Regions from separate parts of the Paenibacillus sp. FSL H8-0260 genome, predicted to be linked through region 2. Evidence: a T-box and tRNA genes for the amino acid it is inferred to sense, from the RefSeq annotation. Region 2 holds a T-box; the other holds one or more tRNA genes.
The links. A T-box is a leader RNA that pairs with one kind of tRNA and senses whether it is charged. The one in region 2 lies ahead of metG (methionine--tRNA ligase), so its partner is inferred to be a tRNA-Met.

Region 1 (5,544 bases), 1.8 Mb from region 2:
GGTTAAGTCCCGCAACGAGCGCAACCCTTAACTTTAGTTGCCAGCAGGTTAAGCTGGGCACTCTAGAGTGACTGCCGGTGACAAACCGGAGGAAGGTGGGGATGACGTCAAATCATCATGCCCCTTATGACCTGGGCTACACACGTACTACAATGGCCGGTACAACGGGAAGCGAAGCCGCGAGGTGGAGCCAATCCCATCAAAGCCGGTCTCAGTTCGGATTGCAGGCTGCAACTCGCCTGCATGAAGTCGGAATTGCTAGTAATCGCGGATCAGCATGCCGCGGTGAATACGTTCCCGGGTCTTGTACACACCGCCCGTCACACCACGAGAGTTTACAACACCCGAAGTCGGTGGGGTAACCCGCAAGGGAGCCAGCCGCCGAAGGTGGGGTAGATGATTGGGGTGAAGTCGTAACAAGGTAGCCGTATCGGAAGGTGCGGCTGGATCACCTCCTTTCTATGGAGAATCGTTCTCTGCAATGAGAACATTCAAATCGGAAGCTCAGCTTCCAAAACTCAGGTTTAGGCCTGTTACTCACTCGTTGCTCAGTTTTGAGAGTTTAAGCTCTCAAGTAAGACTTGATCCTTGAAAACTGGATACCGAAACGAATTTGCGTTTTAGAACATCTTTTAGCAACTTGTGTAAGCAAGTAAATGTTATTAGTGAGATGATTCCAAAGAGAATGTCATCGTATGATATTTTCCTGCGGAAAAATCAAGGTTAAGCTAATAAGAGCACACGGAGGATGCCTAGGCGCCAGGAGCCGACGAAGGACGTGGCGAACAACGAAACTGCCTCGGGGAGCTGTAAGCAAGCTTTGATCCGGGGGTGTCCGAATGGGGAAACCCAGCTGTGGTAATTCGCAGTTACTCATTTCTGAATACATAGGAAATGTAGAGGCAGACCAGGGGAACTGAAACATCTAAGTACCCTGAGGAAGAGAAAACAATAGTGATTCCGTCAGTAGCGGCGAGCGAACGCGGAACAGCCTAAACCTAAGAGCTTGCTCTTAGGGGTTGTGGGACGTCTCACATGGAGTTACAAAGGAATATGGTAGGTGAAGAGGTCTGGAAAGGCCCGCGATAGAGGTAAAAGCCCTGTAACCTAAACTGTATTCTCTCCGAGACGGATCCCGAGTAGTGCGGGGCACGTGAAACCCCGTATGAATCCAGCAGGACCATCTGCTAAGGCTAAATACTACCTGGCGACCGATAGTGAAACAGTACCGTGAGGGAAAGGTGAAAAGCACCCCGGAAGGGGAGTGAAATAGAACCTGAAACCGTGTGCTTACAAAAAGTCAGAGCCCTATTAATGGGTGATGGCGTGCCTTTTGTAGAATGAACCGGCGAGTTACGTTTAACATGCAAGGTTAAGCCGAGAAGGTGGAGCCGCAGCGAAAGCGAGTCTGAATAGGGCGAATTAGTATGTGGACGTAGACCCGAAACCGTGTGATCTACCCCTGTCCAGGGTGAAGGTGCGGTAACACGCACTGGAGGCCCGAACCCACGTACGTTGAAAAGTGCGGGGATGAGGTGGGGGTAGCGGAGAAATTCCAATCGAACTCGGAGATAGCTGGTTCTCCCCGAAATAGCTTTAGGGCTAGCCTCGGTATAAGAGTAGTGGAGGTAGAGCACTGATTGGGTGCGGGGTCCGCAAGGATTACCAAGCTCAGTCAAACTCCGAATGCCATATACTTATTGCCGGGAGTCAGACAGTGAGTGCTAAGATCCATTGTCAAAAGGGAAACAGCCCAGACCATCAGCTAAGGTCCCCAAGTGTGTGTTAAGTGGGAAAGGATGTGGAGTTGCACAGACAACCAGGATGTTGGCTTAGAAGCAGCCACCATTGAAAGAGTGCGTAATAGCTCACTGGTCGAGTGACTCTGCGCCGAAAATGTAACGGGGCTAAACACACCACCGAAGCTATGGCTAGATACGTATGTATCTGGGGTAGGGGAGCGTTGTGTAGGGGTTGAAGGTGTACTGAAAAGAGCGCTGGACACTACACAAGTGAGAATGCCGGTATGAGTAACGAAAAGATCAGTGAGAATCTGATCCGCCGAAAGCCCAAGGTTTCCTGAGGAAGGCTCGTCCGCTCAGGGTAAGTCGGGACCTAAGGCGAGGCCGAAAGGCGTAGTCGAAGGACAACAGTTTGAAATTACTGTACCACCGTAATCCGCTATGAGCGATGGGGTGACGCAGGAGGGTAGTGACGCGGACTGATGGATGTCCGTCTAAGCAGTGAGGCTGATGTGTAGGCAAATCCGCACATCATTAAGGCTGGGCTGTGATGGGGAGCGAAAATTATAGTAGCGAAGGTCATGATCTCACACTGCCAAGAAAAGCCTCTAGCCAGGAGAAGGTGCCCGTACCGCAAACCGACACAGGTAGGCGAGAAGAGAATTCTAAGGCGCGCGGAAGAACTCTCGTTAAGGAACTCGGCAAAATGACCCCGTAACTTCGGGAGAAGGGGTGCCCCGGTAGTGTGAATAGCACGAGGGGGCCGCAGTGAAAAGGCCCAAGCGACTGTTTAGCAAAAACACAGGTCTGTGCGAAGCCGCAAGGCGAAGTATACGGGCTGACGCCTGCCCGGTGCTGGAAGGTTAAGGGGAGTGGTTAGGGGTAACCCGAAGCTATGAACCGAAGCCCCAGTAAACGGCGGCCGTAACTATAACGGTCCTAAGGTAGCGAAATTCCTTGTCAGGTAAATTCTGACCCGCACGAATGGCGTAACGACTTGGGCGCTGTCTCAACGAGAGATCCGGTGAAATTTTAATACCTGTGAAGATGCAGGTTACCCGCGACAAGACGGAAAGACCCCATGGAGCTTTACTGCAGCTTGATATTGAATTTGGGTACGATCTGTACAGGATAGGTGGGAGCCGTAGAAATCGGAGCGCAAGCTTCGGTGGAGGCGCCGTTGGGATACCACCCTGATCGTATCTAGGTTCTAACCTAGTGCCCTTATCGGGTACGGGGACCGTGTCAGGCGGGCAGTTTGACTGGGGCGGTCGCCTCCTAAAGAGTAACGGAGGCGTTCCAAGGTTCCCTCAGAATGGTTGGAAATCATTCGCAGAGTGCAAAGGCATAAGGGAGCTTGACTGCGAGACCTACAAGTCGAGCAGGGACGAAAGTCGGACTTAGTGATCCGGTGGTACCGCATGGAAGGGCCATCGCTCAACGGATAAAAGCTACCCTGGGGATAACAGGCTTATCTCCCCCAAGAGTCCACATCGACGGGGAGGTTTGGCACCTCGATGTCGGCTCATCGCATCCTGGGGCTGAAGTAGGTCCCAAGGGTTGGGCTGTTCGCCCATTAAAGCGGTACGCGAGCTGGGTTCAGAACGTCGTGAGACAGTTCGGTCCCTATCTGTCGTGGGCGCAGGAAATTTGAGAGGAGCTGTCCTTAGTACGAGAGGACCGGGATGGACGTACCGCTGGTGCACCAGTTGTTCCGCCAGGAGCATGGCTGGGTAGCTACGTACGGACGGGATAAGCGCTGAAAGCATCTAAGCGTGAAGCCCCCCTCAAGATGAGATTTCCCAATTAGTAAGACCCCTTGAAGACGACGAGGTAGATAGGTTGGAGGTGGAAGTGCAGCAATGCATGGAGCTGACCAATACTAATCGGTCGAGGGCTTATCCTATATGTAGAATGCAGATTCGTTTCGGATTCAGTTTTCAGGCATCAAGCCTGGTATGAATATTCCCTGATAGCTCAGTTGGTAGAGCACTCGACTGTTAATCGAGTTGTCACAGGTTCGAGTCCTGTTCGGGGAGCCATATGGAGAGGTGTCCGAGTTTGGCCGAAGGAGCACGATTGGAAATCGTGTAGGCGCCACAAGCGTCTCGAGGGTTCGAATCCCTCTCTCTCCGCCACAAATTTTTAATTAGTATGGCCCGTTGGTCAAGGGGTTAAGACACCTCCCTTTCACGGAGGTAACATGGGTTCGAATCCCATACGGGTCACCAAATTTTCACTTGATTTATCCTAGTGGACTTTGGTACAATAACAATTGTTGTTTATGGAGGCTTAGCTCAGCTGGGAGAGCATCTGCCTTACAAGCAGAGGGTCGGGGGTTCGATCCCCTCAGCCTCCACCATAACACTTTCTTACTGACGCGGGGTGGAGCAGCCCGGTAGCTCGTCGGGCTCATAACCCGAAGGCCGCAGGTTCAAATCCTGCCCCCGCAACCAATTAACTTAAGCAATTATATCTTTTGGAACCGTGGTGTAGTTGGCCTAACATGCCTGCCTGTCACGCAGGAGATCGCGGGTTCGAATCCCGTCGGTTCCGCCATTTTCATCATGGCTCGGTAGCTCAGTCGGTAGAGCAGAGGACTGAAAATCCTCGTGTCGGCGGTTCGATTCCGTCCCGAGCCACCATTTATCATCACAAAAGAATGAGTGCCATGCCGGTGTAGCTCAATTGGTAGAGCAACTGACTTGTAATCAGTAGGTTGGGGGTTCAAGTCCTCTCGCCGGCACCATCCTTGGAGGATTAGCGAAGTGGCCAAACGCATCAGACTGTAAATCTGCTCACGTGAGTGTTCGGTGGTTCGAATCCATCATCCTCCACCAGTTTTTAGGGGCATAGTTTAAAGGTAGAACAACGGTCTCCAAAACCGTTGGTGTGGGTTCAATTCCTGCTGCCCCTGCCAAGTTCTTTCTAAAGTTTAATATGGCGGCCGTGGCGAAGGGGTTAACGCACCGGATTGTGGTTCCGGCATTCGTGGGTTCGAGACCCATCGGCCGCCCCATTTACTTTAAAATGAATAATGGCAACAATATCAACTTAATATGGCGACTGTGGCGAAGGGGTTAACGCACCGGATTGTGGTTCCGGCATTCGTGGGTTCGAGACCCATCAGTCGCCCCATTTTACTTTAAAATGTTATTGGGGATTAGCCAAGCGGTAAGGCAACGGACTTTGACTCCGTCACTCATAGGTTCGAATCCTATATCCCCAGCCATTTTATGCGGACGTGGCTCAGCGGTAGAGCATCGCCTTGCCAAGGCGAGGGTCGCGGGTTCGATTCCCGTCGTCCGCTCCAAGTTTTCATGGCGCCATAGCCAAGTGGTAAGGCAAAGCTCTGCAAAAGCTTTATCCCCAGTTCAAATCTGGGTGGCGCCTCCATTTAGTTCATATGTGCCGGCGTGGCGGAATGGCAGACGCGCTCGACTCAAAATCGAGTGGGAAACCGTGGAGGTTCGAGTCCTCTCGCCGGTATCTTAAAAAGGTTTGTAAGAATGCTTTTATAAGCAATCTTACAAACCTTTTTTCTTTATGTCCTTGGGTTTACAGCAGTAAGCCGTTGAATAGAGAGTTTCTCTATTTCAACGGCTTTTTTTAATCTGATTAGTGATTAACCTGATTGATTATTAATGCGGAATGCTCGCGGGGTATGACCTATTTCTCGTTTGAACATATTGCAGAATTGGGCATCGTTCACAAAACCTGCAGCAGCAGATACTTCAGAGATTTGCATCTGAGTATGACGTAATAGAGACTTTGCATAATCCAGGCGTTTTAACAGCAAATA
Region 2 (5,544 bases):
CGCCTGAAATCCATCATTAAAAAATACTCCGACTTCATTCGTTTCCCAATTAAAATGGACGTGAAGGAGCAAAAGCCAAAAGAAGGCACGGAGAACGAGTTCGAAGAAGTTATTCAAGAACAAACCGTAAACAGCATGGTGCCTATCTGGCGCAAGAACAAAAGCGAGCTGACTACAGAAGACTATGATAACTTCTATGCAGAGAAACGTTACGGCTTCGATAAGCCGCTTAAACATATTCATATCAGTGCTGATGGTGCTGTAGTGTATAATGCAATCCTGTTCATTCCAGAAAATACGCCGTTTGACTATTACACAAAGGAATATGAAAAAGGTCTTGAGCTCTATTCCAATGGTGTGCTGATCATGAACAAATGTGCGGATCTGCTGCCTGATTACTTCAGCTTTGTAAAAGGTATGGTGGACTCAGAGGATCTTTCCTTGAACATTTCCAGAGAGATGCTCCAGCATGACCGTCAGCTGACTCTGATCGCTAAGAACATTAAGAATAAAGTGAAAAGCCAACTGCAAAGCCTGCTGAAGGATGAAAGAGAGAAATATGAGCAGTTCTATAATGCTTTTGGCAGACAGCTTAAGTTTGGTGTCTATAACGATTATGGGATGCACAAAGACACCCTTCAAGATTTGTTGATGTTCTACTCCTCTAAGGAGAAGAAGCTGGTTACGCTGGACGAATACGTCTCAAGAATGCCAGAAGATCAGAAATATATCTACTATGCTTCCGGAGAGTCGATCGACAGAATCGAGAAGCTCCCGCAAACCGAGCTTGTATCGGATAAAGGGTATGAAATTCTCTACTTCACTGATGATATTGATGAATTTGCGATCAAGATGATTCAGTCTTATAAGGAAAAAGAATTTAAATCCGTATCCAGCGGAGATCTGGGGATCGAAGCCGACGAAGCGGACAAGCCAACGGAAGCGGAAGAGAACGAAAACAAGGAGCTTTTTGAAGCGATGAAGGACATCCTGTCCGGCAAAGTGAAAAATGTCAAAGCTTCCAAACGTTTAAAGACTCATCCGGTATGTCTCTCTGCTGAAGGTGAACTGACAATCGAGATGGAAAAAATCCTGAAATCGATGCCGAATGGCCAAGAGGTGCAAGCGGATAAGGTACTCGAAATCAACATCCATCACGAAGTGTTCCAGTCCTTGAAGGCGGCAGCAGAGAACGACAATGAAAAGCTCGGTTTATACACGAACCTGCTGTACAACCAAGCCCTGTTGATCGAAGGTCTACAGGTTAGTGATCCTGTTCAATTCACCAATGATATTTGCAAAATCATGAAATAATATGAAGTACAGAGACCATCCAATTGTATTATGATTGGGTGGTCTTTTTTATTTCAGTATTTCATTTTGTTGTGCGAAAAAGGTAGTAATCAATTTCAGAGTCATTATTTGTGCAACCGCTGATCGAATAGATAATTTCACCTTGTGTGCTTTTTTTACTCGTCACTTCGGAGCAGGTATCGGTTCTGACTCCTGTGTTGCTTCCACCGAATGCATCATTAGAAGTATCATAGCTGTAATTAATCACGTTACCGTCAAATTTTAAATCCTTAAATATGGGATCGCCTTCATCTGTGTAACTTGTAACGCGTATATTGTCTGCTTTGTTGCTGGAGAGATTAGTTATAAATTTCTCGAATTTATCGAGGTTGTACACTTTTTCAAAAGAAACAATATCCCCTCTACTGATGGCTTCTTTGGAAGTATAGGGTTCACTTTTGGGAACAGAATTAACTTTATGATCGGAACAACCCCATACTCCTGCTAGTAAAAGAACAGATAGTGTAAGCAAATTTACTTTTTTCACTGAGGGACCTCCTTGTAACGTATTTATATAAAAGACGGAGATTAACTGGAAAAGTTACAGAGAGCTTGATGTTTCGCATTGACAATAAACAACAAATTGAGTATTATTTTCTCTAACTTGAATATGTAAAAGCAAAGAAGAGAAAGAGTACCACGGCAATTCTTTCAACAGAGAGCTCCGGTCGCTGAAAAGGAGTAAAGAAAACCCTTGGGAATATGGTCTCAGAGCTGCGCATCGAAACCTTATGGGTTGTAGGCTGCGCCGGAACCTGCATCCGTTACAGTGCTAGGGTATAAACGTTAATTAACGTCGTACCTGAAGAGGTAAATGTCATGAGGCATTTATAAAATTAGGTGGTAACACGTGAGTAGAACTCTCGTCCTTTGTGGATGGGAGTTTTTTTGTTGTCTAAAAAAAGGAGGAGAAGGTTAATGAGTAATGTGTTTATAGGTGGCGCTTGGCCGTATGCGAATGGATCTTTACATCTGGGGAGATTATCAAGTGTGTTGCCTGGGGATGTGCTGGCACGATATTTTCGCTCCAAAGGGGATAACGTATTATATGTATCAGGCAGTGATTGCCATGGCACACCCGTAGCAGTTCAGGCTGCGAATGAAGGGATTACGCCGGGAGCTTTTGCAAGCAGATATCATGAAGAATTTCTGAAGTGTTTTGAACAGCTGGGATTTAGTTATGATCTATATACTCGAACGGATCAACAGCAGCATCATAAGGTTGTGCAAGCGTTGTTTACAAAGCTGCTAGAGAATGGTCATTTATATAAAAAAACCATTGCTCAATGTTACTGCGAGGTGGATCAGCGCTTTTTGCCAGACAGATATGTGGAAGGGACTTGTCCGGTATGTGGTGAGCGGGCGCGAGGGGATCAATGTGATTATTGTTCTACGATTCTAGATCCTGCCGATTTGTTAGACAGAGTCTGCAAATTATGTGGGAATACACCAACAGAAAGGCCGACAGAACATTATTATCTTAGCTTATCTAATTTTCAGTCTGAATTAACGGAATATGTAGAGGAAGCACAATTTTGGAGAGAAAATGCTATAAAACTGACCAAACGTTATTTACAAGAAGAGCTGCAGGACCGCGCGGTAACAAGAGACTTGTCTTGGGGTGTAGATGTTCCTGTGGCTGGATTTGAAGATAAAAAAATTTATGTTTGGATTGAGGCGGTAAGTGGTTATTTATCAGCCAGTAAGCAGTGGGCTGCACAGTCCGGAGGAAGCTGGGAGGATTTTTGGTTAGAGGAAAAAGGGGCGATTACCGCTTATTATGTGCATGGTAAAGACAATATTCCTTTTCACACTTTAATATGGCCGGCTGTGTTATTAGGAGCAGGAGGTTTGCATTTACCGGACAGGATTATATCTAGCGAATATTTAACCCTTGAAGGGCAGAAATTCTCCACTAGCCGAAATTGGGCGGTCTGGGTACCTGATATTTTAGAGCGGTATCAGCCAGATTCTATTCGTTATTTCTTAATTGCCAATGGACCTGAGAAGCGGGACACGGATTTTTCCTGGAGAGAGTTTATTTATAGCCATAATGGAGAGCTGCTTGGAGCATTTGGTAACTTTGTGAACCGTTCATTGGCTTTTGTAGATAAGTTTTATGAAGGGAAAGTGCCAAATGGGCAATTAGATAAGGGGTGGAAGGACAATATCGACCTCTTGTATCTGGAATCAGGACGGCTTATTGAGGCTGGGAATCTAAAAGATGCGCTGGAGTTTATTTTTTCTTATGTGCGCAAGGCAAACCAGTATTTCGATCTGCAAAAACCATGGATACAGATAAAAGAGGATCAGGTTTCTTGTGATTCTGCAATATACACATGTGTGCAGATTATTGCGAACTTAGCGAATTTGTTGCATCCGTTTCTACCGTTCTCTTGTGACAAGATCAGGGGGTTCCTGTCGTTAGAACTACCGAATTGGCAGCCTTGCTCGGTGCCCCCTTACCAACAGGTTACTGATTTACAATTATTGTTTGAACGAATTGATATTAGCCGTATTAAAGAAGAAGAGGATAGGCTAGATCAACAGCAAGTGAATAAATAGAGCTGGTATTTATCCATTCCTGAAGCTTTCAATAAACTTGGAAGCCAATGATGATAAGTATTTATCCTTAATCCAGACGGCGGCGACCCGCGTGCGTAGTGATTCACTACTGATTTTTTTATAGATCAAATTACGGTTACTCGTTAATTCGAAAGCGGATTTGGGGATGATTCCAATGCCAAGACCAGCGTTTGCCCAGAGCAGTGTTGTTCTAGCATCATCATTCATACAGAAAATCAGCGGATCGAAGCCGTTCTCAAGACATGTTTCCCGGATAAGCTGCTCAAAACGGCGGTAGATAATAAGCGGCTTATCCTTTAACTCACCGATCTCAATAAAGTTTTCATCCGTTTTCCAGTCATACTCAGGTGTCATTACGGCAATCATAGGTTCAGCTTGTGTGTAAAGACATTCTAAATTTGTACCATTAAAGGGTGTCCTAACAATCCCGACTTCGACAATACCTTTATTCAGGAGGTCAATGATTCTAAAGGTATTTCCTTCATGAATCTCAAACTTCACACCTCTATACGTTTTGTGGAACTCACATAGCCGATCTTGAAGCAACGTAGCTCCAGAGGAAGAAACAGTACCAATGGCTAGGGTTCCTTTTAAACCTTTGACAAAATCAGTGAGCTCACGGGCAGTGGAATCTGCCAGCTCCAGGATTTGTTGGGCACGGTCCCGCAATATGGCTCCAGCTTCAGTGAGCTGCACGCTGCGTGGACCTCGTTCCACTAGCTTTACACCGAGTTCTTCCTCTAGGAGCTTTAGCTGCTGGCTCAGCGGAGGCTGGGCCATTTGCAGTTTTTTGGCTGCAGATGTAATCTGTCCTTCCTCAGCTATCGCCATAAAATATTTAAGTTGTCTAATATCCATATAAAAATCCTCCGAACTTGAGATATGCTAATCGTATGGGAGCGATACGAATCCAATATTATTAATATGTGAGTAGATATGCCATAATCATAACTGTTCTTATACATATTTCAAATGGTTAAATACTTCTTATGTTGGGTGTGGATGAATTTGTTCAAAATTGCAGTATATTTAAAGCCGTACAAAAAAGAAGCGATCATTGGACCGATCTTCAAACTGATGGAAGCGATTCTGGAGCTGATTTTGCCTACCATTGTCGCATTGATCATCAACAACGGGGTTGGCAATCATGACAGCGCCTATGTTTACCGCATGGGTGGCCTAATGGTGCTGATGTCACTGCTTGGCTTCGGCTGCTCCATGGTATGCCAATACTATGCAGCCCGGGCTTCACAGGGATTCGGTACGACACTACGCAATAAGATGTTTAGACATATCACCTCTTTGTCGTATGCTGAGCTGGATACCTTAGGTACACCTACACTGATTAATCGGATTACCAATGACGTAAACCAGCTGCAAATTGCTGTGGCTATGCTAATTCGTCTAGTTATTCGTGCACCGTTTATCTGTATCGGGGCTATCCTAATGTCCATGATTTTGGATTTTAGATTATCGCTGATTCTAATTGCGGCAACACCGGTTTTTGGCATTATTTTATATTTTATTATCACCCGCAGTGCTCCTTTGTACCGAAAATACCAGCAGAAGCTGGATGCCCTTGCGCTCGTACTGAGTGAGAATTTA

Region 1: it has a tRNA-Met gene. The T-box ahead of metG (methionine--tRNA ligase) is inferred to sense a tRNA for this amino acid. The anticodon was not compared.

The regions. Positions count from the first base shown of each region.
Region 1 covers NZ_CP150298.1:5,980,939-5,986,482, reverse strand. Annotated here, with positions in the region: rRNA gene MHI51_RS26540 (16S ribosomal RNA) at 1-459, shown strand, start outside; rRNA gene MHI51_RS26535 (23S ribosomal RNA) at 722-3,648, shown strand; tRNA gene MHI51_RS26530 (tRNA-Asn) at 3,709-3,784, shown strand; tRNA gene MHI51_RS26525 (tRNA-Ser) at 3,788-3,880, shown strand; tRNA gene MHI51_RS26520 (tRNA-Glu) at 3,899-3,973, shown strand; tRNA gene MHI51_RS26515 (tRNA-Val) at 4,029-4,104, shown strand; tRNA gene MHI51_RS26510 (tRNA-Met) at 4,122-4,198, shown strand; tRNA gene MHI51_RS26505 (tRNA-Asp) at 4,224-4,301, shown strand; tRNA gene MHI51_RS26500 (tRNA-Phe) at 4,312-4,387, shown strand; tRNA gene MHI51_RS26495 (tRNA-Thr) at 4,416-4,491, shown strand; tRNA gene MHI51_RS26490 (tRNA-Tyr) at 4,497-4,582, shown strand; tRNA gene MHI51_RS26485 (tRNA-Trp) at 4,589-4,662, shown strand; tRNA gene MHI51_RS26480 (tRNA-His) at 4,686-4,761, shown strand; tRNA gene MHI51_RS26475 (tRNA-His) at 4,805-4,880, shown strand; tRNA gene MHI51_RS26470 (tRNA-Gln) at 4,900-4,974, shown strand; tRNA gene MHI51_RS26465 (tRNA-Gly) at 4,981-5,055, shown strand; tRNA gene MHI51_RS26460 (tRNA-Cys) at 5,065-5,138, shown strand; tRNA gene MHI51_RS26455 (tRNA-Leu) at 5,153-5,231, shown strand; gene MHI51_RS26450 (AraC family transcriptional regulator) at 5,368-5,544, opposite strand, start outside.
Region 2 covers NZ_CP150298.1:4,195,365-4,200,908, reverse strand. Annotated here, with positions in the region: gene htpG (molecular chaperone HtpG) at 1-1,314, shown strand, start outside; gene MHI51_RS18610 (DUF4362 domain-containing protein) at 1,376-1,840, opposite strand; T-box leader at 1,966-2,227, shown strand; gene metG (methionine--tRNA ligase) at 2,272-3,918, shown strand; gene MHI51_RS18600 (LysR family transcriptional regulator) at 3,928-4,797, opposite strand; gene MHI51_RS18595 (ABC transporter ATP-binding protein) at 4,948-5,544, shown strand, end outside.